DNA from 3 places in the Bordetella genomosp. 7 genome. Region 3 is predicted to be linked to each of the others. Evidence: predicted binding sites of a transcription regulator. Region 3 holds the regulator's gene; each other region holds the start of a gene.
The links. Region 3 encodes FliA, which starts transcription of late flagellar genes. Its sites were predicted from a motif close to CTAAAGTTTNNNNNNNNNNNGCCGNTA; they were not measured.
Positions count from the first base shown of each region.

Region 1: the regulator FliA is predicted to act here: its motif matches at 2,489-2,515, upstream of CAL18_RS05920 (flagellar protein FlaG).
Region 2: the regulator FliA is predicted to act here: its motif matches at 4,929-4,955, upstream of CAL18_RS06295 (flagellin).

Region 1 covers NZ_NEVI01000012.1:14,345-24,525, forward strand. Annotated here, with positions in the region: gene CAL18_RS05905 (flagellar protein FliT) at 1-87, opposite strand, end outside; gene fliS (flagellar export chaperone FliS) at 137-562, opposite strand; gene fliD (flagellar filament capping protein FliD) at 581-1,960, opposite strand; gene CAL18_RS05920 (flagellar protein FlaG) at 2,050-2,424, opposite strand; gene CAL18_RS05925 (IclR family transcriptional regulator) at 2,548-3,282, shown strand; gene CAL18_RS05930 (acyl-CoA dehydrogenase family protein) at 3,307-4,473, opposite strand; gene CAL18_RS05935 (CaiB/BaiF CoA transferase family protein) at 4,473-5,693, opposite strand; gene CAL18_RS05940 (Bug family tripartite tricarboxylate transporter substrate binding protein) at 5,690-6,655, opposite strand; gene CAL18_RS05945 (cupin domain-containing protein) at 6,715-7,125, opposite strand; gene folC (bifunctional tetrahydrofolate synthase/dihydrofolate synthase) at 7,286-8,593, shown strand; gene CAL18_RS05955 (SPOR domain-containing protein) at 8,645-9,430, shown strand; gene CAL18_RS05960 (CvpA family protein) at 9,427-9,915, shown strand; gene purF (amidophosphoribosyltransferase) at 9,939-10,181, shown strand, end outside.
Region 2 covers NZ_NEVI01000012.1:99,760-109,940, forward strand. Annotated here, with positions in the region: gene CAL18_RS06275 (ABC transporter ATP-binding protein) at 76-852, opposite strand; gene CAL18_RS06280 (ABC transporter permease) at 857-2,527, opposite strand; gene CAL18_RS06285 (Fe(3+) ABC transporter substrate-binding protein) at 2,662-3,702, opposite strand; gene CAL18_RS06290 (ferredoxin--NADP reductase) at 4,012-4,788, shown strand; gene CAL18_RS06295 (flagellin) at 4,987-6,294, shown strand; gene dctP (TRAP transporter substrate-binding protein DctP) at 6,349-7,353, opposite strand; gene CAL18_RS06305 (Bug family tripartite tricarboxylate transporter substrate binding protein) at 7,445-8,410, opposite strand; gene CAL18_RS06310 (Rid family detoxifying hydrolase) at 8,673-9,059, shown strand; gene recG (ATP-dependent DNA helicase RecG) at 9,092-10,181, shown strand, end outside.
Region 3 covers NZ_NEVI01000015.1:3,255-13,435, forward strand. Annotated here, with positions in the region: gene cheA (chemotaxis protein CheA) at 1-315, opposite strand, end outside; gene CAL18_RS09240 (response regulator) at 344-724, opposite strand; gene motB (flagellar motor protein MotB) at 727-1,680, opposite strand; gene motA (flagellar motor stator protein MotA) at 1,693-2,568, opposite strand; gene flhC (flagellar transcriptional regulator FlhC) at 2,686-3,264, opposite strand; gene flhD (flagellar transcriptional regulator FlhD) at 3,278-3,601, opposite strand; gene CAL18_RS09265 (RNA polymerase sigma factor FliA) at 3,933-4,673, shown strand; gene CAL18_RS09270 (FliC/FljB family flagellin) at 4,827-5,963, shown strand; gene CAL18_RS09275 (TDP-N-acetylfucosamine:lipid II N-acetylfucosaminyltransferase) at 6,150-10,058, shown strand; gene CAL18_RS09280 (WbqC family protein) at 10,063-10,181, shown strand, end outside.

The DNA of each region.
Region 1 (10,181 bases), on a different contig from region 3:
CGACTGGGCCGACGAGAGCATTGCGTCTGTGAGATCGGCGATCTCCCGGTAAATGTCCAGGATCGATGGGTGCTGGGGGGACGTCATAGAGGTCTCGCGCAGGTGGCGATACGGCCGTGGGAAGCGGCCCTGCGGGTCAGGCCGGCACGGGGCCGGCAGAGGTGTCGGTGGCGGCTTGCCAGGCTTGCGCCAGGTCTGACAGCAGGCGGTCGGCTGTTTCCAGCTGAGCCGCGTCGCCCTTCAAGTTGGCCTGTAGCAGAGCGCGGACGATATAGTCGTACAGATCGGCCAGGTTGGCCGCCATGTCGCCGCCGGCCTCCATGTCCAGGCCCATCTTCAGGCCTTCGTCCACGATGCGGATGGCCTTGGAAATGGCCGCGCCGCGCTCGGCGATGCGGCCCGATTCCAGATGCAGGCGGGCCTGCGCGATGGCTGCCCGTGCGCCATTGAACAACAGGGTGATCAGACGTTCGGGGCTGGCGCTCATGACCTGGGTTTCCAGGCCGATATCGGTGTACGAGCGGGCCGAATATCCGGCAGGGCGGCGTGCGGCGTAGGTCATGGTTGCGGACCCGAAAGGTTACTTGTTGCTGTTGCCGCTGAGCGCGGCAAACTGTTGGGTCAGGTACGTGCTCATGCTGTTCATCTGGGTGACCAGGGCGTCCAGGCGCGTGAACTGGGCTCGATAGATGCTCATCGTCGCCTCGATCGATTCCTTGGTGCTGTCGTACTGGCTCTGCAGGGTGTCCACGGTTTTCTGCAGGCCTTCGCTGCGTGTCTTGATCGATCCGTTTGCGCCCAGGATGCCGTCCGTGGCGGCCTTGAATTTCTCAGCCAGGCCGCCCGTGCCGCTCAGCACGCGCGCCACATCCCCGGGGTTGGCCGCCAGGGCTTCGTCCAGCTTGGCCTGGTCCAGCTGCAGGTTGCCCGAGGTCGGATTGGTGGTCACGCCCAGCTGGGTCAACGTGCGCAGCGCGCCTTCGCTGGTCGCCACGCGCAGCGCCGCGGCCAGCGACGACTGAATCGCGCGCGTGGTGCTGTCGCCGGTGAGCGCGCTTTGCGTCTGTTCTTCGACATCAAATGCCGTCAGGCTGCCGATCGTGGCTTGCAGGCCGTTGTAGGCATCGACGAACCCCTTGACGGCCTTGGACAGGGCCGCAGGGTCGCTCGTGACCGACACGGTGACGAACTCGCCAGGCTCGGTGGTATCCGCGAGTTCCAGCGTGACGCCGTCGATGGCGTCGGCGATGGTGTTCGACTGGCTTTCGACCGCAATGCCATTGATCGTGATAAGCGCGTTTTTCGCTTCCTGCTGCTCGCTCATGGGCGAGGCCGCGCCAGCCTGATAACCCACCACCCCCTGTACGGCGGTGTTGTCCGAGGTGATGCTCTGCACGGCCGCCTTTTCGCCGGTGGCCTTGCTGGTAAGCATGAGGTAGCTTTCGCCGTTGCCGTCGGTAATGATGGTGGCGCGCACGCCCACGTCGTCGCTGCCGTTGATGGCTTTGGCAATCCCGTTCAGGGACGTGTCGGTGCCCAGCTCTACCTTGGCGCTTTCGCCATTCTGCAGAGCGATCTCGATGGCGCCTCCGGAACCCAGCTGCGTGGTGCGGCTTTCCACGGCGCCCGATTTCAACGTCTGGGCGACAGCCAGCTGGCTGATGGCGATCTTATAGTCGCCCGCTACGGCGCCGGCCGCCGTTTTCACGGTCAGGCCATCGCCGCTGACGGTATGCTTGACTGCGCCCAGCGTCGCCGGATCGGCCAATGCCGCAGCCGCCTTCTGTACGGCCTCGACGCCTCCCTGGATCTTGCTGAACGCCGAAATGCGCGATTTATAGCTGTTCTGTTGCGACGTGATGCGGTTCAGGCGCAGTTCTTCGGATGTGCGGAGATTTTTGAGCAGGTCTTCCAGGTTGGTCAGACCCGAACCGACGCCCAATGAGGTAATAGAGGCCATATCGTTCCTTGCGAGCTAGCTGATTGTTTCAAAGCGGCGCGTCATGCGATTGGCCGGGCAAAGGCCGAACGCCTGCCTAATTTGGCGTTTCACGCCGTGGTCTGCACGGCGTTGCCCTGCATCTGCACGATCATCCGGGCGACCCGCAGCAGCGTTTCCGAAGGGATGGTCCGGATGGCTTCGCCGGTTTCCGAATCGACGATGGTGACCACCACCTGGTGCACGTGGGGGTCGATCTCGAACTGCAGCTGGGTTTTCCAGGCGCGCAGCTGGTCATTCAGTTCGTCCAGCACACGCTCCAGGGGCAGTGCAGGCCGGCCAGGATGTGCCGCCGCATCCTGCGCGCCGCCGCTGTCGGCGGACGCGGCTGCCGGCGTGACAGCAATGGCCGGCTCTGCCGGAGCCGGCGGGACAGTCACGGTGGGCAGCGCAACAAGCGCGGGGGCGAGCGGGCTGACAGCCATGTTCACTCCATTGGACCGGCGCGTATGCGCCGCGCGGGGTTATATGGGAAATTCTCAGCTACCATTACGGCACCCCCACGGGGAACTTTAGGCCGCGGCCCCTTTTTTCGGTTTGATTCACCCATGAGCGTCAAGACGGCCCTGCGCGTCATCGAAATCATCGAGACCTACGCCCGCGAACGGCGGCCCCTGCCGCTGTCCGAGCTGGCGCGGTTGCTGGGCGTGCCGGTATCCAGTTGCCTGGCGCTGATCCGCACCCTGTCCCAGCTGGGCTACCTTTACGAAACCGGCCGGCGCCAGGGCTATTACCCCACCGGCCGCCTGCTGGCCATGGCGCAGCGCATCGCGCGCGCCGATCCGGTGCTCGACCGCGTTTATCCCAGCCTGTTGGAACTGCGCGACGCCACCCAGGAAACCATTGTGTTCGGCAAGCTGAGCGAAGCCAGGGTCGTATACCTGGATGTGCTCGATTCCCCGCACACCATCCGTTATGCGCCCGTGGCGGGCGAGTTCCGGGAATTGCACGCCAATTCCCTCGGCAAGGCGCTGATGTCCATGCTGGAGCCGGATGCGCGTCATGCCCTGCTGGGGCGCAGCCCCCTGACGCGCCACAACGAACGCACGCTGACGACCGTACAGGCCCTGGAGGCCGATCTCGAGTTGTCGCGCCAGCGCGGCTGGTTCATGAACCTGGGCGAGTCCATCCCCGACGTATGCGCCATTTCATGGCCCGTGACGCTGTCCGGCGAAATCTACGCCATATCGGTGGGCGGCCCCATCTATCGCATCGAGCCGCAACAGCAAGAGTATGCGCGCATTCTGCGCGCGGCATGCACCGCGCTGGAGCAACGCGGTTGACCCGCGTGCGATACCCGCTGCCGGTCAATACGACTTGGGCAGGCCCAGCACCTTTTCCGCAATGAAGCACATGATCAGTTGCGGACTCACGGGCGCGATGCGCGCAATGTAACTTTCGCGCAGCAGGCGCTCCACGTGATATTCCTTGGCATAGCCCATGCCACCCAGGGTGAGTACGGCGGTCTGGCAGGCGTTGTGGCCGGCTTCTGCGCCCAGGTATTTGGCGCTGTTGGCGTAAGGGCCGCAGGGCAGGCCGGCGTCGTACAGGCTCGCCGCCCGGTACACCATCAGATTTGCGGCTTCCAGCTGCATCCACGCCTGGGCCAGCGGATGCTGCACCCCCTGGTTCTGCCCGATGGGCCGGCCGAATACGGTGCGCTCGCCGGCGTACTGCACCGCGCGGGCCAGCGCCGCCTGCCCGATTCCTACCGCTTCCGCGGCAATCAGGATGCGTTCGGGGTTCAGGCCGTGCAGGATATATTCGAAGCCCCGGCCTTCCTCGCCGATGCGGTCGGCAACCGGAATACGCAGCCCGTCGATGAACAGCATGTTCGAATCGACGGCCTTGCGGCCCATCTTGTCGATTTCGCGGACCTCAACCTTGTTCCGGTCCAGGTCGGTATAGAACAGCGACAGCCCCTCGGTGGGTCTGGATACCTGGGCCAGCGGCGTGGTGCGCGCGAGCAGCAGCATCTTGTGGGCGACCTGCGCGGTCGATATCCATATCTTGCGGCCATGCACCACGTATTGGTCACCCTCGCGGCGAGCCAGCGTCGACAGCCTGGTGGTGTCCAGCCCGGCATCGGGCTCGGTGACGGCGAAACAGGCCTTTTCGCGTCCGGCGATCAGGGGCTCCAGCCAGCGGCGGCGCTGCGCATCGGTGCCGAACACGACAACGGGGTTAAGCCCGAAGATGTTCATGTGCACGGCTGAGGCACCCGCGAACCCTGCGCCCGAGGCCGCAATGGTCTGCATCATGAGCGCGGCTTCGGTCATGCCCAGGCCGGCGCCGCCATACTCCTGCGGCATGGCGATGCCCAGCCAGCCGTCGCTGGCCAGCGCCGCATGGAATTCGTGCGGGAAACCGCCTTCGCGGTCGCGCGTGAGCCAGTAATCGTCGGGAAATCGTTCGCAGACCCGGCTGATCGCATCGCGCAATGTCAGCTGGTCCGAAGAAAACTCAAAATCCATCAGGCAGATCCTTCCAGAGTGGCGCGCGCGGCAATCATGGCGTCGATTTCTTCGTCGGTACAGCCGGCCTCGCGCAGAATTTCGCGGCTGTGCTCGCCCAGCCGTGGCGCGGGCCGGCGGATGGCGAGCGGGGTGCGGGCGTAGCGTCCTAGCGGAGCAGGGGTGCGCAGTCGTCCCTCGCTGGGGTGCTCGACCTGGCGCACGAAATCGGTGGCCTGCAAGTGCGCATCGTCGAGCAGATCGTCGACGGAATACAGGCGCGCCGCCGGAATGTCGACGCGCGCCAGATCGTCCAGCCATTGGCTGGTGGTGCGCGTGCGGATGACTTCCGCCACGAAGGCGTATGCCTCGTCGATATGACAGGCCCGCGCCGTATGCGAGCAGAAACGCGGGTCGTGTTCCAGCTCGGGGCGGCCGATCAGGGTAAAGAAGCGGCGCCAGTGTTTGTCGTTGTAGATCAGCAGGCACAGGTAGCCGTCGGCGGTGGCATAGGGACGCCGATGTGCCGAAAGCAGGCGCGCATAGCCCGTTGGCCCCAGCGGCGGGTCGAACGTCTGGCCGCCCAGGTGGTCGCCCAGCACCATGTGGGCCATGCCTTCGAACATGGGAATCTCCACCGCCTGGCCATGCCCCTGGCCGCGCGCGTGCAGCACGGCCGACACCAGCGCGACCGCCACCTGCAGGCCCACCGCACGATCGGCCAGCGTCAATGGGGCGTAGCGCGGCAGGTCGGCCCCCTGGCGCCGGAACAGGTGGGCAATGCCGGTCTGTCCCTGGATCAGGTCATCGTAGGCGGGCCTGCCGGCATAGGGGCCGGCTTCGCTGAATCCGTAGGCGCCGATATACACAATGCGCGGGTTGCGCGCGGCCACTTCCTCGTACGATAGCCCCAGCCGCGCCATGGCGCGGGGGCGGATGTTATACAGCAGCGCATCGCAGCCTTGCGCCAGCTTCAGGCAGGCCTCGCGCCCGGCGGGCGTTTTCAGGTCCAGCACGATGGACCTCTTGTTGCGGTTCAGGTGCAAGTACAGATGCCCCATGCCGCTGTTGCGCATGGGGCCCACCGCGCGCATGTTGTCGCCCGACGGAGATTCGACCTTGATCACGTCGGCCCCCAGGTCCGCCAGTACCTGCGTGCAGTAGGGGCCCATGACAACGGAACTCAGATCCAGTATGCGTACGCCGGCCAAGGGGCCGGCGGTATCGGCGGATGTAGTCATTGTGGCTGGATACCTGCGTCCTTGATCAACGTACCCCAGAGGTCGAGCTGCTCGGACACGAACGTCGCAAAACTCTCGCGCGTGCCGCTGAAGGCATCAAAACCCAGGCCCGCCAGGCGTTGCCGCACCTGAGGGTCGGACACGATCTGGTTGATCGCCGCATTCAGCCGGGCCACGATTTCCGGAGGCATGCCGGCCGGCCCGAAATAGCCGTTCCAGGAATTCAGGTCGAAGTCTTTTACTCCCGCTTCGCGCATCGAAGGCAGATCGGGCGCGATGCTGCTGCGCTGCGCCGTCGATACCGCCAGCGCGCGCAGTTGCCCCGACTGCACGAACGGCAGGCCGGACGCCAGGTCGGTGAACATGAAGTCCACCTGCCCGCCGACCAGGTCGGTCAGGGCCTGCGGCGTGCCCTTATAGGGCACGTGCAGAATGTCGATGCCGGCGCGGCGGGCCAGCGTGGCGCCGGCCACAATGCCCGTGCTGTTGCCGGTGGCGTAGGTCACCCGCCCGGGGTTCTCGCGGGCATGGCGTATCAATTCCTGCACGCTCTTGTAGGGGCGCTGGGGGTTGACCACCAGCAAAAAGGGCAGGTTGCCGCCACGCGCAATGGGCGTGAAGTCTTTTACCGGGTCGTACGATACGTTCTTCATCAGGAACGGGACGGCCGAGTGCGACGTGTTGGTCGTGACGAACAGCGTGTATCCGTCCGGCTTGGCGCGCGCGACATACTGCGCGGCAATCGTCGCGTTGGCGCCGGGCTTGTTTTCCACCACCACCTGCTGGCCCAGAATGTTGCCCAGTTCGGCGGCAAAAATGCGGCCCACGGCGTCGGTGCCCGAGCCTGCCGGAAAAGGCACCACCAGGCTGATCGGTTTGTCAGGGTAGGCCGCCGGCGCGGGGCCGGCCGCCGCCAGGGCCGCGCCGGCAAGGGCGGCGGCGCGCAACGTGCGTAAAAGCATGGTGAGTCTCCTGATATGGGCGGCGTCTGTCGGCCGCCTGTCTGGCAGGGGCGCGGGGGTCAGGCCGCGCCGGCGGGCGCCGCGTTGCCGCGCATGACGCGGTCGGGCGATTCTTCATAAGGGGGCGCATAAATCACCAGCAAGCGCGCGGGCTGTTCGCTGGTAACGGTGAATACGTGGGGAATATCGGGCGGGAAATAGCAGCAATCGCCGGGCACCATTTCGGCCGACTCGTCGCCAACCTGAGCGCGCGCCGTGCCCGATAGCAGGTAGCACACCTGTTCGATGCCCGGGTGCGAATGAGGCAGCGCGCCTTGTCCCTTTTCTATCACTCCCACAAGCACTTCGAGCTGGCGGGCGCCTACCGTATCGGCGCCGATCAGGCGGCGGTTCAGGGTGCCGGTGTGGTTGGCGGGGTGGTAGCCCGGCACGTCGGACTCGCGCACCAGCCAGCGGGGATAGTCGGGCATACCCAGTCTCCTGTATTCGATACTGTGAATTTATTTTCATGCATGTGAAAACACATGGCAAGTAGATTTTTCCTGATGGCAGGGTCGGCGTGCGGGGTATCGCGGGGGCAGGCCCTGCCTGGCTGCTAAACTGCCGCGTCTGCCATTTATGTGTGTTGTCATGTCTGCCCCCTGTCTCGATGCCACATCTCCGTTGCCGCAGTGGCTGCAGTATCTCGAGTCCATCCATGGCAAGGCCATCGACCTGGGGCTCGATCGAGTCAGGCAGGTGGCCGATCGCCTGGCGCTGCGGCTCGATGCCGTGAAGTTCGTGGTGGGCGGCACCAATGGCAAAGGCTCCACCTGCGCGATGCTCGAATCCATGCTGCTCGCGGCGGGCTACCGGGTCGGCCTGTACACATCGCCGCATCTCATCGATTTCAACGAGCGCGCCCGCATCAACGGGCAATTGGCCAGCGACGCCGAACTTGCCGAACAGTTCGCGGCGGTCGAGGCGGCGCGCGGCGCCGTCACGCTGACTTACTTCGAATTCACCACGCTGGCCATCCTGCGGCTGTTCTCGCAGGCGCGGCTGGATGCGGTGGTGCTCGAAGTCGGCCTGGGCGGGCGACTCGATGCGGTCAATATTGTCGACGCCGACTGTTCCATCATTACCAGCGTCGATATCGACCATACAGACTACCTGGGCGACACGCGCGAACAGATCGGTCTCGAAAAGGCGCACATCTATCGCGCCGGCAAGCCGGCCATCTGCAGCGACCCGCAGCCGCCGCAGTCGCTGATCGACCACGCACAGGCCATCGGCGCCGACCTCTGGCGGTTCGGCCACGATTTCAATTATTCGGGCGACCGCCAGCAATGGGCCTATGGCGGCCGCGGCCAGCGTCGCAACGCGCTTGCCTACCCGGCCTTGCGCGGCGCCAACCAGCTGCTCAACGCCGCGGCAGCGCTGGCGGCGCTCGAAGCCGTGCGCGATCGGCTGCCGGTGCCCCAGCAGGCAGTGCGCGTCGGCCTGCTGCAGGCTTCGCTGCCCGGCCGCTTCCAGATTCTGCCGGGCCAGCCTGCGGTCATCCTGGACGTGGCGCACAACCCGCATGCCGCCGCCGTCCTGGCGCAGAACCTCGACAACATGGGTTTTCACCCCTATACCCATGCGGTGGTGGGCATGCTCAACGACAAGGATATCGATGGGGTGATCGCCAAGCTCGCCAGCCGCATCGATCACTGGTATTGCGCCGCGCTGCCTGGTGCGCGCGGCGGCTCGGGCGAAGCGCTGGCCTCGCATGTCTCGGCCGCCCTCCGGAACGCACCCGCCGCCGACGAGGCCCCCACCGTGCAGACCTATCCAGACCCCGCGGCGGCCTATGCCGCGGCGCGCGCCCGGGCGGGCGAGGGTGATAGAATCGTGGTGTTCGGCTCATTTCTCACCGTTGCCTCGGTTTTGCAGTCGTTGGGCCGCAAACCATAGGTCTCGGGCAGGCGGGGCGCCGGCCTCGCCCAGGTCAAGGAATTCCTGTCCATGGGATTGTTTTCTCGCAAAGATTCCGCCTCGCAGGCATCGCCAACCCGGCCGCGTCCGTCGGTCTCCAGCGAAGCCCAGGCGGCGGAACTCCGTGCGCGCGCCCGGCGCCGGCTGGCGGGCGCCGTCGCTCTGGTGCTGGCCGCCGTCATCGTGCTGCCCATGGTGCTCGACTCCGAGCCCGTGCCCGTGGCCGATGACATTCCCATCCGCATTCCCGACCGCAATACGCCGTATCAGCCCAATGTGTCGCCGCCCGTAGTGGCCGACGCCGGCACCCCCGAGGCCCCGGGGCCGCAGCAGGGGGAATCCTCCGGTGCGCAGCCGTCGGCCGAGCCGCCGGCGCCGCCCGACCTGGCCTCGCAACCTGTCCCGGCCGCGCCGCCGGCTTCTGCGCAGGCGCAACCCGAACAACCGCCGGCAGCCCCGCCTGCGGCGCCGCCCAAGCCGCCTGCCAAACCGCCGCGCGACGACGATGGAGCGCGCGCACTGGCGCTGCTTGAAGGCCGCGCGCCCGAGTCGGCCAGCCAGCCGGCCAGCCGCACCGCCAAAGGCAACTACGTTCTGCAGATAGCCTCGTACAGCAGCCAGGCCGACGCGCAGTCGCGCCGCACCAAACTGCACCAGGCAGGCGTCACCAATGCATTTGTCGAGCAGGCGTCGGTGGGCGGCAAGCAGCAGTACCGCCTGCGTGTCGGGCCGTTCCCCTCGCGCGATGCCGCGCAGGCGGCCCAGGCGCGCCTGCGCACCCTGGGCTACGACAACGGTTTCATTGCCAGCCAGTGACCGGCTTCGACTTCGTCGTCCTGGTCATCCTCGCAGTGTCGGCGCTGCTGGGCCTGGTGCGCGGCCTGCTCAAAGAAGTGCTGTCGCTGCTGGCCTTCGTGCTGGCTTTCGTGGCCGCCATCTGGTGGGGTCCTACCGTGTATGGCTGGCTCGAAACCTATATTGAAACCGCGATGCTGCGCATGGGCGTGGCTTATGCGGCGGTGTTCATCGTGGTGCTGCTGAGCGTAGGGCTGGTCAACATGACCCTGGCCGCGCTTATCCGCACCACGGGGCTCACGCCCGCCGACCATGGCCTGGGAGCCATCTTCGGGTTGGCGCGCGGCCTGCTGTTCGTGCTGGTCCTGGTGGCATTGGGCGGATATACGCCGCTGCCGCAAGAACCCTGGTGGCAGGACGCCATGTTTTCGCATTCGGCCACCGAGGCCGTCAGGCATATCAAGTCATGGCTGCCCCCGTCGCTTGCGACGTGGCTGCCATACTAAGTTTCGTTAAACGGGAAATCACCATGTGTGGAATCATCGGGGTCGTGGGGCGCGGGCCAGTCAACCAGCTGCTCTACGATGGTTTGCTGCTGCTGCAGCATCGTGGCCAGGACGCGGCCGGCATAGCTACCTCGCACGGCAGCCACTTCAATATGTTCAAGGCGCATGGCCTGGTGCGCGACGTATTCCGCACACGCAACATGCGCTCGCTTCCCGGCACCAGCGGCCTGGGTCACGTGCGTTATCCCACTGCGGGCTCCAGCCAA
Region 2 (10,181 bases), on a different contig from region 3:
TCTGACTCCGACAGGTGTCAGACACCCTACGGGAGTCAGACGCCTTCCCAAATGGCATTACTGTATTGCGGGCGGCTACATTCCGCGGGCGTAGGCCTGTTGCCGCTGGGCCGCCAGCGTTTCGCGCCGCACGAAATCCCGTACGAAACCGTCCGCAGGGTGGTGGTGCAGGTTGTAGGGCGTATCCCATTGCACGACCTTGCCTTCCTTCATGACCCCGATGCGGTCGGCGATGGCAAATGCTTCGGCCTGGTTATGCGTCACCAGAATCGCCGTATGTCCAGTCGATTTCAGGATTTCGCGTACCTCGAACGCCAGGCGCTCGCGCGTATCGACGTCCAGGTTGGAGAAGGGCTCGTCCAGCAGCAACAGCTCGGGCGAGGGCGCCAGTGCGCGAGCCAGCGCCACGCGCTGCTGCTGGCCGCCGGATATCTCGTGCGGATAACTGTCGGCCGAGGCCGCCAACCCTACCAGGTCCAGCATTTCACGTACGCGGGCGGTGCGTTGGGCCCTGCCCATCCGGCGCAGGCCAAAAGCTACATTCTGCGCCGCGGTCAGGTGGGGAAACAACGCGTAGTCCTGGAACATCATGCCTACGCGGCGCAGCTCCGGAGCCACCTGCACCGTGGGCGACGAAATGATGGTGCCGTCCAGGGCGATGTGCCCCGCGCGCAGCGGCTCGAAACCCGCAATCGCGCGCAGGATGGTGGTTTTGCCACAGCCGGATTCGCCGAGCAGGCAGCCGATATGGCCGGCGGGCAGCGACAACGACAGATCCCGCACCACAGACTTATGCCCCTGGGGGGTATCGTATGCCAGGCAGATGCGGTCTAGTTCAAGCAGGTCGGGCACGATATCAATGTCCCATCTTCAAATTAGTGCGCGCCAGCAGGATGACGGGCAGCAGCCCGGCCAGCACAATGGCCAGCGCTGCGACCGCGCCTTCCTCGTATGTGCCGCGCGCGGCCTCGGCGTATAGCCAGGTCGCCAGTGTTTCGAAATTCAGCGGTCGCAGCAGCAACGTGGCCGGCAGCTCTTTCATGGCGTCCACGAAAACCAGCAGGGCGGCCGCGGCCAACGCGGGGCGCAGCAAGGGTAGATGCACACGGCGCAGCGTGCTGCCGGCGGATTCCCCCAGCAGGCGGGACGCCTGTTCCAACGAAGGCGGAATACGCGCCAGCCCGGCTTCGATACCGCCTACCGACACCGCCAGGAAGCGCATTGTGTATGCGCATACCAGGGCGCCCATCGAACCCATCAAAAACAGGCCTTGCGTGCCGAACACCGCGCCTATCTGGCGATCGATCCAGGTAAACGGCACCAGCAGCCCGATGGCCAGCACTGTGCCGGGCACGGCGTAACCCAGGCTGGCAATGCGGGCGCATGCACGTCCCGGGTTGAAACGCGCGCTTTCGCGTAACGTACGGCCGGACCAGGCCACGATCAGCCCGCAAATCAGGGTCACGATGGTGGCGGTAAACGCCACAGCCAGCGTATTGAACAGGCCATTCAGCAGTTGGCTGGACACGCCCCCCACAAGATGCAGGCGCTTGTAGGTTTCTACCACCAGGTATCCGGCCGGCGCCACAAAACCGATCAGAACGGGTATCCAGCCCAGCACGATGGCGAGCAGGGCGGCCGCGCCGCGTAGCCGACGCGGCTGCATGGGGCGCATCCGCTGCGTATTGGCATAGCGTTGGCGCTTGCGCCCGTGCCGCTCCAGCAGGATCAGCCCCACCACGATGGCAAGCATCGTCAGCGCGATCTGGGCCGCGCTGGCAAGGTCTGAGCGGGTGATCCAGGTGGTGTATACCGACACGGTCAGGGTCTGCACGCCCAGGAATTCGGACGCGCCGATGTCGTTCAGGGTTTCCAGCAGCGCCAGGCTTGCGCCCACGGCAATGGCCGGCCGCGCCAGCGGCAAGGCCACCCGCACGAACACGCCCACACGGCCGGCGCCCAGCGTGCGCGCGGCCTCGAGCAGACTGGCCGCCTGCGTCATGAACATGATGCGGGTGCTCAGGTACACGTACGGGTACAGCACGAAGCCCAGCACGAAAATGGCGCCGTAGATAGAACGCAGGTCGGGCAGGCGGAACTCTCGAGGGCTGTCGTAGCCAAGCAGGGTGCGTATTGCGGTCTGGATCGGACCGATGGGGTGCAGCAGGTCCAGATAGGCAAAGGCAATGATGTAGGTAGGCACTGCCAGGGGCAGCAGCAGCGTCCAGGTCAGCGTGCGGCGTGTGGGAAACTCGTACGCCGTCACCAGCCAGGCGGCGCCGGTGCCCAGCATCGTGACCAATATGCCCACGCCCAGCAGCAGCAGCGCGGTGTTGGCGAACGCCTGGGGCAATACGTACTGCGTCAGGTGCGACCAGTGAGATAGGTCCGCATGTGCCGCCTGCCAGGCCAGCGCGCCCAACGGCGCCAGGACAGCCAGCGCCACCAGCGCGGCGCCAGTCAGCCACCCCGCGCCGCGTTCAGGTCCGCGCAAACGCCATGGGCGAGGCAAGGTTTCTGTATGCATGCTTCAAGAAAGAAGGTGCCTGATCTCCGGCCTGGAGTCAGACACCTGATTACGTTTGCGCCGCGCCGGCCGTCGCCGGCCGGCGCCGAACAACGCGAAGGCCGTTCAGGCCATGCGTCGCTTTTCACGCAGGCTTAGTTGTCAAAGCCCACTTTGTCGACGAGTTCGCTGGCCTGTTTGCGGTACTTGGCGACTTCGGCAACGGGCAGGGAGTCTACCTTCAATTCGCCAAAGCTGGCCACCACGGGATCCAATTTCACACCCTTGCGGACCGGGTATTCGTAGTTGGCACGGGCGTACAGCGTCTGGGCCGGCTCGGACACCAGGAATTCCAGCAGCTTGATGGCGTTGTCTTTGTTGGGAGCATGCTTGGCCACAGCCGCGCCGCTGATGTTCACGTGCGTGCCGTCGCCGCCGTTCTTGAACGTGGGACGCACAACCTTGATCGCATCACCCCATTTGCGGGCATCGGTACCCGGCTCGGCGTTCTTCATGTGGCCGACGTAATACGCATTGGCGATGCCGATGTCGCAAATGCCGCCCAGGATATCGCGCGCCACGTCACGGTCGCCGCCAGCCGCCTTGCGGGCCAGGTTGGCTTTCACGCCGCGCAGCCATTGCTCGGTGGCTTCTGCTCCGTCATGGGCGATCATTGCGGCCACCATGCCCGTGTTATAGGGGTGCTGGCCCGAGCGGATGCACACCTTGTTCTTCCATTTCGGGTCGGCCAGGTCTTCATAATGGAAGCTGTCGAGTTCCAGATCATTGGCCGCATACAGCACGCGGTCGCGCAGCGACAGCGTGTACCACTGGCCGTCCGCGCCGCGCAGGTTGGCGGGGATCACCGAATTCAGGGTTTCCGACTTGATGGGCTGGGTGACGCCGCCGTCGACCAGGTCGATCAGGTTGCCGATGTCCACGGTCATCAGCACGTCGGCGGGCGACTGCGCGCCTTCGGCTTTCACACGCTCCAGCAGGCCGTCTTTGACAAACACCGTGTTGACCTTGATGCCGCTTTCTTTAGTGAACGCATCCAGCATCGGCTGGATCAGCTTCGGTTCGCGAGTGGTGTACAGGCTGACTTCGTCAGCAGCCGCCGCGGGCGCGGCGAAGATGCTGCCAGCCACCGCAAGCGCGCCCAGCAGGGGGGTCAAGGAAAGGCGTCGGATCGACATGGAGAGCTCCAGTGCAGGATAAAACGGACACAAAGCGGCATCCGCACGCACGCCGCAGCGCGTCCGTTAACGAAAATGATTATCAAGTAGGTGCGACAATAACAGGAAGCCGTTTGGCGTTCAACTTGAAGACGGCTTGGCGGCCGGACGCCTGATCTCTATCAAAAAGTTATAAAGGCATTACGGATTAATGAGAGCAGTTATCAAGCACTCGCGTTAAAATAGGGATAACCCTTAGCCCGTGCAGCGTCTTTTCTGCAGTACGGAAATCCATCCGGCGTACCTGGTGCGTCGTACCATTTCAGCGACATGGCAGCTTTCAATACCGAGCGCGTACTGAGCGTGCGCCACTGGAACGATACGCTTTTTTCCTTCACCACCACGCGTGACGCGGCCCTGCGGTTCCACAACGGCCATTTCGTCATGATCGGCCTGGAAGTCGAAGGCAAGCCCCTCATGCGTGCCTACAGCATCGCCAGCGCCAACTACGAAGAAAACCTTGAGTTTCTCAGCATCAAGGTCCAGAACGGGCCCCTGACCTCGCGCCTGCAGCACCTGAAAGAAGGCGACACCATCCTGGTCAGCCGCAAACCGGTGGGCACGCTGGTGGTAGACGACCTCAAGCCGGGCAAGCACCTGTTCCTGTTCGGCACCGGCACGGGCCTGGCTCCCTTCATGAGCATCATCAAAGACCCCGACGTCTACGAGCGCTTCGAAAAGGTCGTGCTGGTGCACGGCGTGCGGTGGGTCAGCGAACTGGCCTACGCCGATTTCATCGAAAACGAGCTGCCCAACAACGAATTCTTCGGCGACGTCGTCCGCGAAAAGCTCATTTACTATCCCACGGTCACGCGCGAGCCCTTCCGCAACCAGGGGCGCATCACCGAGCTGCTTGAAAACGGCAAGCTGTGCCAAGACATCGGCCTGCCGCCCATCAATCCCGAGACCGATCGCGCCATGCTTTGCGGCAGCCCGCATATGCTGGCCGACATCAGCGCCATGCTCGATTCGCGCGGCTTCACGGTGTCGCCGGGGGTTGGCGAGCCGGGTGACTACGTGGTCGAACGGGCGTTCGTCGAAAAGTAAGCCGCCCCGCGTCGCCCGGGTACCGCAGCGCAAGCCCTGTCCGTTCCGCGGGCAGGGCTTTTTCGCGTGGGCGTCGGGCATTGCGCGGGTCGGCAACAACCGCCGTTATTGTTACGAAACATAAAATATATGTAGAAAAGCTAAATCTTTGCGAAGCGCGGACGATATACATCATGTCTACGTCGCAGTTGCAATCCTATGTTGATAAATTTCAGCCCCTTCTCGGGGTGGGCCAACTCACATCTCAAGCGCTCGCAGGCCGTGCTGGGGTCGAGTGTGGAAAGGCTATCGTCCGGGCTGAGGATCAATTCGGCCCGCGACGATGCGGCGGGGCTTGCCATCGCCAACCGCATGACAAGCCGGATCAAGGGCAACGCGGCCGCCATGCGCACCGTGTCTGACGCCATCGGTCTCCTGCAGACCGTGGAGGGGGGCGCATCCGACATCAATTCGCTATTGCAGCGCATGCGCGAGCTCACCGTGCAGCACCGCAACGGCTCATTGTCTTTCCAGGATCGGGAGTTTATCCAGACAGAAATCGCGCAGATCCGCGACGAGATCAATCGCATCGGCGCAGAGCTGAACTTTGCGGGGCGAGGCCTGCTCGACGCCGAGCAGTCGCTGCGCTTCCAGCTGTCGAGCGAGGCATCCGATACGCTGGAGTTGAAACTGCAACCGCTGAATACCGATACGTTGGGCGTGAACGCTATCCGGCCTCCGGTGGGGCCGCCGCTGTCAGAGATTACGATCGCCAGCGGTGCCAATGCCGGCACGTGGAAGCTCGAGCTTGAAGGCATCATCAACCGGGACGGGGTGCTGCTGAAACCTGGCGAGGCGGAAGCCGCCTATCACGTGACACCGGGTTCTATCACCATCCACCAGGTCAGGAATCGCGATGGAAGCGCCCGGCCGGGCGAGTACGCAGTCAAGGTGGGCGACGATTACTACCATCGGGCGGAAGGGGCCCTGGTGTTTGACCACGCATCCGGGGTGGCTACGTATCGCGTGCACAATGGCTACCAACAGGCCGACATCGAGGATCCCGCGCGCGGCGTGATCCTGGACGACCAGCCGATCGACAACGTAAAACTGGGCTGGGATAAAGACGGCAACTACGTGAAGTACCTCGAATGGCAGGGGCACTTCGTGGAATACGATCCGCTGGCGGGCCGGCTCAACAACAAGTTCTACCTGAGTGGCCCGAATGCGAACACGATCGAACTGATGCAGCCGGATTCGCTGGCGCAGATCGACGCCGCCATCGCGCAGGTAGACGGGTATCGCACCTATCTGGGCGCGACTCAGAATCGGCTCGAATCTGTGCTCGAGGGCCTGTCGACGTCGCAGCTGGCCTTGAATTCGGCCCGATCGCGTATCGAAGATGCCGACTATGCCGTGGAAACGTCCAATATGATACGGAGCCAGATTGTGCAGCAGGCTGTGCAGGCCGTGCTGGCCCAGGCCAACCAGATTCCGCAGACAGTGCTCAGCCTGCTGCGCGGATAAGTCCGTGTGGCAGGCTGGAAACCTCAGGTAGGCGCACTGAGGGCTGCTACGCCGTCATGCTCCGGGCGCCGACAGGCAGGCAGCCTCTTTATCGGACAGCGGATTGGCCTTCAGCCATGCCTGCGTTTCTTCATCCCCGGCGCGCTTGAGCGCCGCCATGATCGAATCAGACGGTTGTGTGGCGAGCGTCATTTTGTTTTCCCGCATGCGCGCATAGTTGGCTTCAATGCGCTGTTCGACGCCAGCCCATGACGTGGCGGAGACTTTCTTCGCCGCTTCGCTCAGAATCGCCTGGTCGCCGGCGCCTAGCTCGTCCCAGGTCTTTTTATTGATGATGGTGTAGCTCAGCGGTATCGAATAGCTTACGGCGGTGAAATGGGGCAGGTGGTTCCACAGGTTGCGACCCGCGCCGCCGTCGCCCGAGGTCAGCACTGCGTTGACCTCGCCGGCAGCCAGTTTGTCGGCCAGCGCGGAATAAGGCATCTGCACGCTTTGCGCGCCCACTCTCTCGAACACGGACTTGCTGGTGGCGTCGTAGGTGCGGATCTTCAAGGCCTTGATGTCGGCTTCGCTTTGCAGCGGCTGCACCGACCAGATCCCCGAAGGCGGCCAGGGCGTCACATACAGCAAGTGCGCGCCCAGCGCCTGCGCGCGCTGTTCCAGCGCGGGGCGGGCGCATTCATACAGAGTGCGGGCCTGCTTGAAATCCCTGGCGGCGAAGGGCAGGGACGACAGCAGGAACAGCGTATCCTTGTTGCCCAGTACCCCGCCGAACAGCGTCGCCATCTGGGTTTTGCCGTCGATCACCGCCGCCACCTGCGCATCCCCTTTGTAAGGGTTCTGCTTTTCCTGGCGTGTCTCAATGACGATCCCGCCCGCCGACGCTTTTTTGACCAGATCGGCGAATTGCAGGTCGGCCGAGGCGGTGATCGACGTGGCCGGATACTCGTTGATCAGTTCAAGACGGGTCTGGGCTGTGGCCTGCGTGGCCATGCAGGCACCGGCCAGCATGGCGGCCGCGATCGCGCAGCGATGGGCCGAATGATTGGAAAGCTGCATCTGTGTTTCCCCTTGCGCGGTATATCCGCCCGTCGGTTTTAGCACCGAGGCCGGACCGCGGGTACCAGGGGGAAACACGGACTGCTGCGGGTCATTCCGGCTGTATGCCGGCCTTCTTGATAATGTCGCCCCACTTCTGCGACTCGTTGCGCTGGAACTGCGCCAGCTCCTGGGGCGTGGACGTGGCGGGGGTGGTGCCCGTCGATTTGTAGAAATGCTGCGCCGCCTGCCGCTGCGTGGCTTTGATCAGCAAGTCATTCAGCTTGGTGACCACGGCCTGCGGCGTGCCGGCCGGCACATAGGCGCCGAACCAGTAGCCCATCTCGTAGCCGGGCACGCCGGCCTCGGCGATGGTGGGCAGGTTGGGCGCCAGCGGCGACCGTTCGCTACCGGTAAAGCCCAGCCCCCGCAGCTTGCCGGCTTCGACCTGCGGCAGGCCAGTGGCGCTGTCCGTGATCATCATGTCGATCTGCCCGCCCAGCAGATCGGTAATCGCCAGCGGATTGCTTTTGTACGGCACGTGCAGCAGCTTCACGTCGGCCATCTGCTGCAGCAGTTCTCCGGCGATACGGCTGCTAGAACTGCCGCTGCCGAAACTCAGCTTGCCCGGAGACTTCCTGGCCAACGCCAGGAAGTCCGACACGCTCTTGGCCTCGGAGGACGGGTTGACCACCATAAATTGCCCACCCTTGCCCAACAGCGTCACGGGGGAAAAGTCCTTTACCGGGTCGTAGGGCAGGCTTTTGTAAAGATGTTCGTTGGCCGCATGCGTGGTGTTCGTCGTAATCAGCACCGTATAACCGTCGGGCGCGGCGCGCGCCGCTGTCTGCGCCCCGATCATGGCGCTGGCGCCCGGCTTGTTCTCGATCACTACCGATTGGCCTGTCTGTTCGGCCACGCCTTGGCCGATGGCCCGGCCCAGCTGATCCGTGGCGCTGCCCGCAGTAAACGGAACAATGAACGTGATGGGCTTGGCGGGAAAGTCCTGCGCGGCGGCTGCAACCATGGGCAGGCTGGCGAGCAGGGCGGCAAGTGATCGTAGCGGAGTGGTGCGCATGAATGTCTCCTGTAGTTGTACACCGCACTATAGGCAGGGGCGCTTAATAAGTTAAATCGAAAATTAAGATAAATTCATCCAGCAGGCCGATCAATTCATGGGGCAGGGATGGCTACGTATCCGCTGGCCAAGCCGCTTTCGGCAGGTGCATGCGGCGATTTCGTGCGCAATGGGCAGGAACTTCTGTCTTTCGCAATTGCCTATTGATGAGTAAACTCCAATAGTGCAGTGTGTCTAACCGACTGACCCAAGGATACGGTCCATGAGCAAGCAGATCATCCATACCGACGAAGCGCCTGCCGCCGTCGGCCCGTACTCGCAAGCGATTGCCGTTACCGGCACCAAGACGGTGTATTTGTCCGGCCAGATCGGGCTCGAGCCAGGCACCGGCGACCTGGTGTCCGAAAACTTCGAGGCCCAGGTACGCCAGGCGTTTGCCAATATGCAGGCCGTCATCAAAGAAGCGGGCGGCACATTGGACAATATCGTCAAGCTGACGCTGTTCCTTACCGACCTGAACAAGTTCACCGCCGCCAACGCCATCATGGCCGAGATCATTCCGCAGCCGTTTCCTGCGCGCTCGACCATTGGCGTGGCCAGCCTGCCCAAGGGCGCGCAGTTCGAAGTCGAGGCCATCCTGGTTCTGTAGGCTGCGCGCACGCGCAGCAGCCAGGCGCCGTCATGCCGGCCACCGCCGCAGCCCGCAAATCCGCTGGCGCTTCTGCCGCCGGAACATCGCTCACGGACGTGCAGCGCAAGCTGCACAGCCTGGGCCTGGTGACTGCTGACGACTGTATTCTGCATTTGCCGCTGCGCTACGAAGACGAAACGCGCATCGCGCCGATCGCATCGCTGCGCCCGGGCGAACCCGCCCAGGTCGAAGGCGAGATCCTGCGCAGCGAAATCCTGTACCGGCCGCGCCGCCAGTTGACGGCCGTCATGGCCGACGAAACGGGCGAATTGCAGTTGCGCTGGCTGAACTTTTACCCCAGCCAGCAAAAGCAGGTGGCCGCCGGGCGTCGCCTGCGCGCGCGAGGCGAGGTTCGCGGCGGCCTGTTCGGCCGTGAAATGGTGCATCCGCGCCTGACCGCCGCCGACACGCCGCTGCCCCAGGCCCTGACGCCGGTCTACCCCAGCACCGACGGGCTGTCGCAGCCGTCATTGCGCAAAGCCATCACGCAGGCGCTGCAGCAAGCCAATCTGGACGACACCTTGCCCGCGGAGGCGCTCGAACGCTACGAGCTGATGCCGTTTGCGCCTGCCATTCGCCTGTTGCATGCGCCGCCGCCGGGGGTTTCCGAAGACGATCTCGTCGAACGCGGCCACCCGGCCTGGCGTCGCATCAAGTTCGACGAGCTGCTGGCCCAGCAGTTATCGTTGGCGGCTGCGCGCGCGGCGCGCCGTTCGATTCGCGCCACTCCGTTGCCGCACCGGGACGAGCCGGGGGGGCTGGTGCAGCGCCTTTACCAGGCCTTGCCGTTTCGGCTGACCGGAGCTCAGCAAAGAGTCGTGCAGGAGATCTCCGGCGATCTGTCCCGGTCGCATCCGATGCACCGTCTGCTTCAGGGCGACGTGGGCAGCGGCAAGACAGTCGTTGCCGCGCTTGCTGCGGCCCAGGCTATTGCCTGCGGGGCACAGGTGGCGCTGATGGCTCCCACAGAAATTCTGGCCGAGCAGCATTTTCGCAAGCTGGTTTCGTGGTTGCAGCCGCTGGGCGTAAATGTGGCCTGGCTAAGCGGCAGCCTCAGCGCCAAGGCTCGTCGCCAGGCCG
Region 3 (10,181 bases):
CAGTTGGCTCTTGAGCACGTCTTTCGTTTCCAGAAAAATGTCCACCATGTCTGCGCGCAGCGCCATTTCCCCCCGCCGGATCGCATCCAGCAGGTTCTCAAGCAAATGGGTCGTGCCGGCCAGGTGCTGGAAGCAGCCGAAGGTGGCCGCGCCGCCCTTGATCGAATGCGCAGCCCTGAATATCGCGTTCAACTGTTCGATATCCGGGTTGTCGACATCCAGCATCAACAACAACTGCTCCATCTCGGCAAGCAGCTCATCCGCTTCGTCGAAGAATGTCTCGTAGAACTGACTGAGATCCAGACCGCTGCTCATAGACCGTACGCCTTCCGTTCGAACCCGCTCATGCGCCTGATTGCGCGCCAAGCAGTTCAGATGCCCATTCCACCAGCACGCCGGGGTCCAGCGGCTTGTTCAGCCAGCCGTTGACGCCCAAGTCGCGTGCCGCGCGCTTGCTTTGCCCATCGTCTTCGGTTGTCAGGATCAGCACAGGCAGATCGCGGTAACCCGGATCTGCTCGCAATTCGCGGATCAGTGACAAACCGTCCATTACCGGCATATTCCAGTCGCTGACCAGCATGTCGACACGATGGCTGCGCGCCAGATCCAGGGCCTGCCGGCCGTTGCCGGCCGCAATCACCTGCCAGCCGGCGTCGCTCAATGCGGCCTGGACGATCATGCGCATCGTCGCCGAGTCGTCCGCCACCAGGATTGTTGCTGTCATCACTACCTTGCCGTATCGCCTGCAGGGATACGCGGCGCCAGGGACGAAACGACTTCCCCGGGCCCGCGCAGGCTCAAATCAGCGGCCGCCGCGTCGGCCGCGGCCGCATTTTCCCGCTCAATCTGCTGCTGGGTGCGCCGGTTCAGCACCACCAGGCTGATACGACGGTTAACGGCCGCATACGGGTCATCTTTAACGAGGCTCATGCTGGACGACAGGCCCTGAATGCGCATGAGCTTTCCTTCGGCCATGCCGCCGGCCACCAGCTCCTGGCGCGACGCATTCGCGCGATCGGCCGACAGCTCCCAGTTGCTGTATGCCCGCTCGCCTCGCGCGTACTGGGTCGCGTCCGTATGGCCGGCGATACTTATCTTGTTGGGCAATTCGTTCAACACCGGCCCCAGCTCGCGCAGGATATCGCGCATATACGGCTGCACCTCGGCGCTGCCCGTGGCGAACATCGGGCGGTTCTGATTGTCCACAATCTGGATGCGCAGGCCCTCTGTCGTCATGTCGATCAACAACTGCGGGCGGAAGTTCTTCAGTACGGGGTTCTCTTCCAGCATGGCATCCAGACGGCGCTTCAGGCGTTCCAGCGCGTGCCGGTCCCGCCTCTCGCTATCGGGCAGCACCTGTGACTGGACACGGTCTCCTTCGGCCCTGCGCACATCGCCCTCGTCGCGCAGCGGATCGTGTCCGCCTCCCGGGATCGCACTGGTCTGCGCCGACTGGCTGGGGCCTCCCGTCAACGCTACCCGCAACGGCATGCGGAAATACTCCGCCAGTCCCTTCAGCTCTTCTTTGGGGACGATGGCGATCAGCCACATCACCAGGAAGAAAGCCATCATCGCCGTGATGAAGTCGGCGTACGCGATCTTCCAGCTGCCGCCATGGTGCACGGCCTGTGTCGCACGCTTGCGACGGACCACCACCCGGTGATTGTTCAGCGAACTCATCGGGGCTTCCCGTCAGGCGCGGCCTGTAGCGGCGGTTTTCGCCTGCCGCACATGCTCTTCCAGCTCACCGAACGACGGACGCACCGAAGAGAACAGCACCTTGCGCCCGAACTCCACGGCCAACTGCGGCGGATAGCCGTTCATGCTTGCCAGCAGCGTGACCTTGATGCATTCGAGCACCTTGACCGATTCCGACGTGCGCTGCGCCAGGCGCGCGGCCAGCGGGGCCACGAAACCGTACGCCAGCAACACCCCCAGGAAAGTGCCCACCATGGCTTTCGAGATCAGGTCGCCCAGTACCGCCGGGGGCTGGTCCACCGAGCCCAGCGCCTTGATGACGCCCAGCACCGCCGCCACAATCCCGAATGCCGGCAAAGCATCTGCCACCTGCTGCAGCGAATGGCAAGGCACGTCGCGCTCATGCCGGTAGGTCTCGATTTCCTCGTCCATCAGCGTCTCGATCTCGAACGAGCTCATGTTGCCGCTGATCATGATGCGCAGGTAATCGGTAATGAACTCCATCAGCCGCGCGTCCTGCAGAATGCGGGGATATTCATTGAAAATCGGGCTGGCGTCCGGGTCCTCGATGTGCGACTCGATCGCCATCAGGCCTTCCCGGCGAGCCTTGTTGAGCAACACGTACAGCAGCGCCATCAGCTCCATGTACACCTCTTTGCTGTACGGAGCCCCCTTTATCGCCTGCGGCAGCGACTGCCCTATCAGCGAGAGCGATTTGCGGGTGTTGCCCGCCAGAAAGGCGCCCAGCGCGGCGCCTGCGATCAGGGTCAATTCAAACGGTTGGTACAGGGCCCCCAAGTGCCCACCCAGCGCGACGAAGCTGCCGACCACCGCGACGAGCACCACCGTATAACCAATAACAATCAACACATCGGGCCTCTGCCATCGAGTCTAGAGTTGGCGACAATGATCTCCCGCGCAACCGCGTGCAAAAGCACGGGTTACGGGGAATTTTCGGGGGCTTTTGGACTTATTGAGGCGGCCCGCTCAGGAACGCGGGGCCGCCGCCATGGGCGCGCCTGCGCCCAGCGCGGCGCGGGCCTTTGCGGCAGCCCGGGTCTTGCCGGCCCGCGGCGGCGGGCGGCAGATCGCGCACACGAAGTCCCCCTGGGGATCATGGGCGTGGGCGATGAAATGCCCGCCGCACTGCCGGCAGGCAGAAAGCTGCAGCATGCCGCTATCAAAAAACCTGACCAGCATCCATGCCCGGGTGAAGCTGAGCAACGGTTCGTCGCCCTGCCCGACTCCGGCGTGCTCCAGGTACAGGCGGTAGGCGTCGATGGTGGCGCGGATGCCGCGGCTGGCCGTACGTGCATTCAGGAACGAGTACACGTTGTAGAACAAGGACGAATGGATGTTGGGCAACCAGGTCATGAACCAGTCGACCGAAAACGGCAACATCCCCTTGGGCGGAGAACAACCGCGGATTTCCCGGTACAGGCGCGACAGGCGGTCGTGGCTCAGGCGCGTTTCGGCCTCGAGAACCTGCAGGCGCGCACCCAGCGAGATCATCGCGCTGGCAAGGAGAATGTCGTCCGCTTCCTGCGCAACACTTTTGATAGACATGGCGGCAGACGGCTCAGGAGAGCTGCTCGACCGGCTGCTGGGCCAACAGAATCGTGGCATGGGCCTGTTGCAGCGCCCCGCCCAGCACGTCCTGGGTCAACGCCGACAGCAAGCTGTAGTCGTCGAACCGGAAGCGGCACAGCAAAGAGCTCGAACTGGCCAGCTTGACCAGCTGGGCGGGCGACAGACGCATCAGAATATCGGCCACTTCGTTGCTGAAACCCAGGCGGAACAGTGCTGCCGCATAGTCGTCACGCAGCATCCGCTGAGCCAGCAGCAGGTACGACAAGTTGACTTCCCGGATGTCGGCGAGCAAAGAACTATCTGCTGTGTTCACGCTATGGGCTCCTAGTTAAACAATGGTGTCATTACAAGCAACCGCAACTGGCGTCGGTGTTCCGCAGCCTTGTCACTAACGATACTGAATGTATCTATTGCTACCAATATGCGTGCAATTTATCATGCATATTGTCAATATTTATGACATTTCTCACAAATAAGGCCGTTTAGCTCGAATTTTGCTAAAAAAACACAGTTTAGTTACATTCGCACACGTTGTGTGTTAGTGAAACCTGTAAACAACCCGTCAAAACATTTCTTTTTTGTACAAATGGATCTGCCGGCGTTGCCGACAATCGTCGCTTGGCCTTCGATGTCGACCTATACGCATGCCTTACGCCGATGACAGCCTGGTGCGCTATGCGCCACTGGTACGCAAGCTTGCGCTGCAGATGCTCGCGCGGCTGCCGGCCAGCGTGCAGCTCGACGACCTCATCCAGGCGGGGATGATCGGACTCCTGGACGCGACGCGACGCTACCAGGAAACACCGGACGCCCAATTCGAAACGTACGCCACCGCGCGCATCCGTGGCGCCATGCTGGACGAGCTGCGCAGCCAGGACTGGCTGCCCCGCAGCGTGCGTACCAAAAGCAAGCGCATCGAGGCGGCGATCCAGCGCAAAGAACAAGAACTGATGCGCCCGCCCTCCGAAGGCGAGATTGCCGAGGAACTGGACATTTCGCTGTCCGACTACCAGGCGATGCTCAACGACGCGCGCGGCATCCAGATCATGCATTACGACGAGCTCGGCGCCGGCGATGGCGAGGAACGAGGGTGGCATGAATCCGCCTGCGATCCGTCCACGGACCCGTTGCAGGCCCTGCTTGCGGGCGACTTGCGCCGAGCACTCATCCAGGCGATCGACGCGCTGCCAGAGCGCGAGAAACTCGTGCTGTCGCTGTGCTACGAGCAAGGCCTGAACCTGAAAGAGATAGGCGCGGTGCTGGAAGTCACCGAGGCGCGCGTATGCCAGCTGCGCAGCCAGGCTACCGCCCGCATCCGCGCGCATCTGAAAGCGGGTGCGTGGCAAGCGCTGCCGGCCGAGGCGGGCCTGGCTCAGGTTCTATAGCGTCCGTCAAAAAGCACAGAAAAAAATAGCCGAAGGCCTCGCTTAAGTTGCCGGCAAGCGCGCCGTTACCCAGAGCAGCGGGGCATGCTGCCTCGCGAAGTGGGCGGCCTGGCTGCCCGGTTTGAAGAAGCCTTTCTCTCTTGGGAGCTATTCATGGCTGCTGTTATCAACACCAATTACCTGTCTCTGGTTGCGCAAAACAACCTGACGAAGTCTCAATCGGCCCTGGGTTCGGCCATCGAGCGCCTGTCCTCGGGCCTGCGCATCAACAGCGCCAAGGACGACGCTGCCGGCCTGGCAATCGCCAACCGCTTCACGTCCAACGTCCGCGGCCTGACGCAAGCGGCCCGCAACGCCAACGACGGCATTTCGATCGCTCAAACGACCGAAGGCGCCACCGCCGAAATCACGACCCACCTGCAGCGCATCCGCGAACTGTCGGTGCAAGCCGCCAACGGCACGTACTCGTCGACCGACCTGGCCTCGATGCAAGACGAAGTCGAGCAACGCCTGGCCGACATCGACCGCATCAGCCAGCAAACCGATTTCAACGGCGTGAAGGTCCTGTCCGCCGATCGCAGCCTGACGCTGCAAGTCGGCGCCCGCGACGGCGAAACCATCACCGTCGACCTGAAAGAAATCAGCTCCAGCACGCTGAGCCTGGCCGACTTCAGCATCGCCGGCCCGACCGGCACCGCTTTGCCCTACACGGGCGGCACCGCAGCCGGCGACGTGACGCTGAAATCCACCGATGGCTCGGGCGATCCCGCCGCGGTCAGCGCCGCTGCCGTCACGCTGAAGGACGTGAGCACCGGCACGCTGCAACCTGGCCTCACGGGCGCTCTGGACCTGGTCCAGGACGAGCGCGGCAACTGGTACGTGACCGAAGGCTCGGGCGCGACCCAGGTTTACTACGCTGCCAGCGTGAGCGTAACGGGCGGCACCGGCACCGGCGCATCCGCCGCCCCCACCGCCACGGTGACCTACGATTCGACCAAGGCCCTGGGCACCGCCAGCGACGATCCGATGGCCAAGCTGGACACGGCCCTGAACACGGTCGACACCCTGCGCAGCAACCTGGGCGCGGTGCAGAACCGCCTGGAGTCCACGGTGTCGAACCTGAACAACATCGTGAACAACCTGTCGGCTTCGCGCTCGCGCATCGAAGATGCCGACTACGCGGTCGAAGTGTCCAACATGACGCGTGCCCAGATCCTGCAACAGGCAGGCACCTCGGTCCTGGCCCAGGCCAACCAAGTGCCGCAGACGGTTCTGTCGCTGCTGCGTTAATCGCGAAAGCGGGCCGGTCCGCCAGGCCGGCCTGCCGGATACTCCCGTATCCCCTGGAAAGCCCCTTTTAGAAGGGGCTTTTTTATTCGCGCCCCAAATAGACGGTTTTTTTGTTCGCTCTCCGGCATATTGCCGGCATCGGCCCGGCGGTACCCTGACGCCCTACTTCATTTTGCAAGCCGGCCCATGCCCAGAACCGTCCGCCCGCCCCGCAAGCCTTCCGCCTCCGGCAAAGTCCTTACCATCATGGGGCTGTCCGAACAGCAGGCCATGTCGCGTACGCGCAGCCACCCAGGTGATGTCAACGCCTGGAAAAGCCTGGGCGCGCATTGTGTAGAATCGGGCCGCCTGGCCCAAGGGCGCACCGCCCTTGAACGGGCCCTGGCCATGGCGCCCCGCGATGCGGAAGCCCTGCGCGTGATGGCGGACCTGGAAGTCAAGGCCGGCGCGCTCGAAAATGCCCGTGCGCGGCTCGAAGCCGCCCTGGAAATCGAGCCCGGGCATCAACTCGGACGCATCAAGCTAGCTGAAATCCTGCACCGGCTGGGACGCCACGATGACGCGCTGCAGTGCCTGGATCAGATGGGCAACCCTGATCCGCATCGCGTAGCCTGGCTGTCATGGCGCGGGGTGATCCTGCTCGCGATGCAGCGCTATGACGACGCGCGCAAGGACTTCGAGGCCCAGCTTCAGCTTGCGCCCACCGACTATTCCGCCTGGAATAACCTGGGAAACGTCCACCGGGACACCGGCAACCTGGACGAAGCTGCGCACTGCTATGGCAAAGCGGCGTCTTACAACCAGACAGATCCGCTGCCGCGTTCGAACCGGCTGACTGCCATGCATTACCAGCCGGATGCGACGGTCGAAGACATCCTGCAGGCGTGCAGGGACTGGGGAGCGGTGTTCATGCCGGCCGTGCGCCCCGAGCGGCCGGTGCCGGCAGACCGCACGCCGTCCAGAGTGCTGCGGGTAGGCATGTTCTCGGACGGATTCCGCCAGCATCCTGTCGGCACCATGACGGTTTCCGCGCTTGAGCACCTGGCGGCGCACGGAATCGAGATCTACGCCTACACGACGAACAACTCCGTCGATGCGATTACGCGCCGCTTCATGGCGCTCGCACGCCAGTGGGCGCCGATATATCACCTGGACGACACACAGTTCGCTGCACGTATCCGCGAAGACCAGATCGATATCCTGATCGACCTGAGCGGACACAACGCGGGTTCGCGCATCCGGGCGATGACCATGGAGCCGGCCCCCCTGCTGGTCAAGTGGGTGGGCGGGCTCATCAATACGACGGGCGTCGAGGCCATCGACTACCTGATCAGCGACCGCATCGAATCGCCGGCCGGCAGCGACCACCTGTACACCGAAAAGCTCATCCGCATGCCGGATGACTATATATGCTTTGTGCCGCCGCCCAGCCCACCGGCAGTGGGTCCACTGCCGGCATTGCGCAATGGCTACATCACTTTCGGGTGCTTCAACAACCCGACCAAGGTCAACCGGGCTTTGTTGGCACGCTGGGCGGAGTTGATGCACGCGGTGCCGCACTCGCAACTGTTCCTCAAGGGCGCGGCCTATGCCACTGCCGAAATGCGCCAACGCGTCGTCGACACCCTGGCGGGGCATGGCATTGCCGAAAGCCGGCTGCGGATCGAGGGGCGTTCGCCCCATCTGGAGCTGCTGTCCCGATATAACGAAGTCGACATTGCACTGGACCCCTGGCCGTACTCTGGCGGCCTGACCACATGCGAAGCCCTGCTCATGGGGGTTCCCGTGGTCACCCTGCCAGGGCCCACGTTCGCGGGCCGGCATTCGGCCACACACCTGGTTAACGCAGGCATGCCAGAACTGGTCGCCCGCGACTGGGCTGAATACCAGGCACGCGCAGTCGAACTGGCCAGCGACCTGCAAAGTCTCGCCGCCATACGCACCCATCTCCGTGACGTCCTGCTGAACTCGCCAGTCTGCGACGCTCGGCGATTCGCGCGGCACCTGGCCGTCGCCCTGAGGGCCATCTGGTGCCGCTACTGCGACGGCAAGGCCCCCGCGGCCGTCGTGTTGACCGATGATGGCCGACCCTGGTTCGAGGACGAACCTGACGCACGCGCCCTGCCCGGTCCGGCCGAAACAGGTCATGGCGGCTTCAGCTTCTCTTTCCAAGGCAAGGTAGTCACCGTCGACCACGGAGGCGGGCTGGCGAGCAGCCGCCGCATCAGCGAGCTGAACCGCCTGGGGACATTCACCTTCCTTGCGATCGACCCGGCGGGACGCGTACACGGCGCAGACGCGCTGCAACGCGAAGGCGACCTGCAGCATCATCCGCATATCGCGCTGGGCGACGGACAGGATGCAACGCTGTATGCGTGCCTGGACGCCGCATTCAGCGGCACCCTGGAACCACTACCCAAGGCAAGTATCTTCCCTCTGGCGCGCAACGGCAGTGAAGTACTGGCGAGACTGCCAATTCCCACGATACGTCTTGACGACGTGCAAGGCCTGCCACGCGCCGAATGGCTGATATTGGACAGCGCCCACGACAACCTGAAGGTCCTGGCCGGGGCGCATCGCGCACTGGCAACGACGCTGGTGGCACAGGTCGCCGTCGACATGGTTGCGCTACGCGCAGGCCAGCCCCACCTGGACGACATCAGCCGCGCGCTGCGCCAGCATGGGCTGCGCCTGTTGCGCCTTGCCAATATGCAGTACCAGAGCTACCTGGACTGCCCCCCGGCGAATACCGACGGCGTGGCATCGCAACTCGTACGCGCCGACGCGGTATACGTTCCGGACGAGGCCCGCATGGCGGCCTTGACTGACGATGAACGGCGCAAACTGGCGTTCATTCTGCATACCTGCTATGGCGCCACCGATATGGCAAGCGCGGTGCTGGACGGCGCGCGAGACGATGCGGGCTCCCGCTACCGCGCCACCATGGGTTGGACGCCACCCGCCGAACAACGCCCCCATCCTGACTCGGTTAACGCGGCAGACACCGGCCCGCGGCGATTCGTGCATATTTTCTATAACAATATGCACAACCAACAATTCATCTCGATACTGGCCGATCCCGAGGTCAACCGGACATTCCGCCATGACGTATTTGTAGAGCGGTCTGCGTCTATCCCCGGATACAGCAACGACCTGAGCTGCCACCCCAGGGCGTCATTCTTCGACCACGCGGCGGACCTGCAGCGGATCGCGCAGGCCGCCAGCGCCAGCGACGTGGCGGCAGTTATTTTTCACGGCATGTTCTTCGCGTGGCAGAAGAAGCTGGTAGAACTCGTGTCACCCGACAAGAAAAAGGTGTGGGTGGCATGGGGAGGCGATCTCTATGGGCCTATACAACGGCAGGCGCTCATCACGGATACGGTCCGCAGGCTCGATGCCGTGGCGACGCTCACTCAAGGAGACTACGAGGTCTTCACGCGCCACTACGGCCCCAAGCCGCACATTCCGTTCTCTTACGCGAGCGCCTCGCGCTTTGCCGATATCCGGATTCCCGTAAAGAAAGACAACACCATCTTTATCGGCAACAGTGGCGACCCTACGAACAACCATGTCGAGATCATCGAGGCCCTGGCAAGCAAGCAGGACATCAAAGATTACGATCTGGTCATTCCCTTTTCTTACAACGCCCCGCCGGGCTACGAGCCCGTGCTGATCGAGGCGCTGAAGAAACATGGGCTGATGGCCCGGGCGAACATTCTGCGCCAACTGATAGACCGGGCGGAATACCTTGAGATGCTCGCCCGCGCGCGTCTTTTTATATCGGCCCATCATCGCCAGCAGGCCATGGGCAACATGCTTGCCTCCATCTATTTCGGGGCCGGCACAGTCTTGCGCAGACGGATCTCGGTAGGCGGAGACATCATCGCCAATCCCGCCTGGGAGCGCATGGTTAATGAGTTTTCGGCAGCGCCCGTGGACTTCGCCGATCTGCCGCGGTATTGCACCATTGCAGAGCTTCCGGCGCTCGATGGCGCAGCACTGCAGGCTGCGCGGTCCCGAATTGATGCGCTACAGGATATGCAGCGATTCAAGCAGAACGTGGCGGCGACTTTCAGCGCAATCGCGGATCTGTAGAGCCATGACGGACACCGCCTCTGCCTGCCAGCAATGGCCGCCTCATGCGAATACCGTCGCGATCATGCAGCCCTATGCGTTTCCGTACCTGGGCTATTTCAACCTGGTACAGGCATGCGGAGT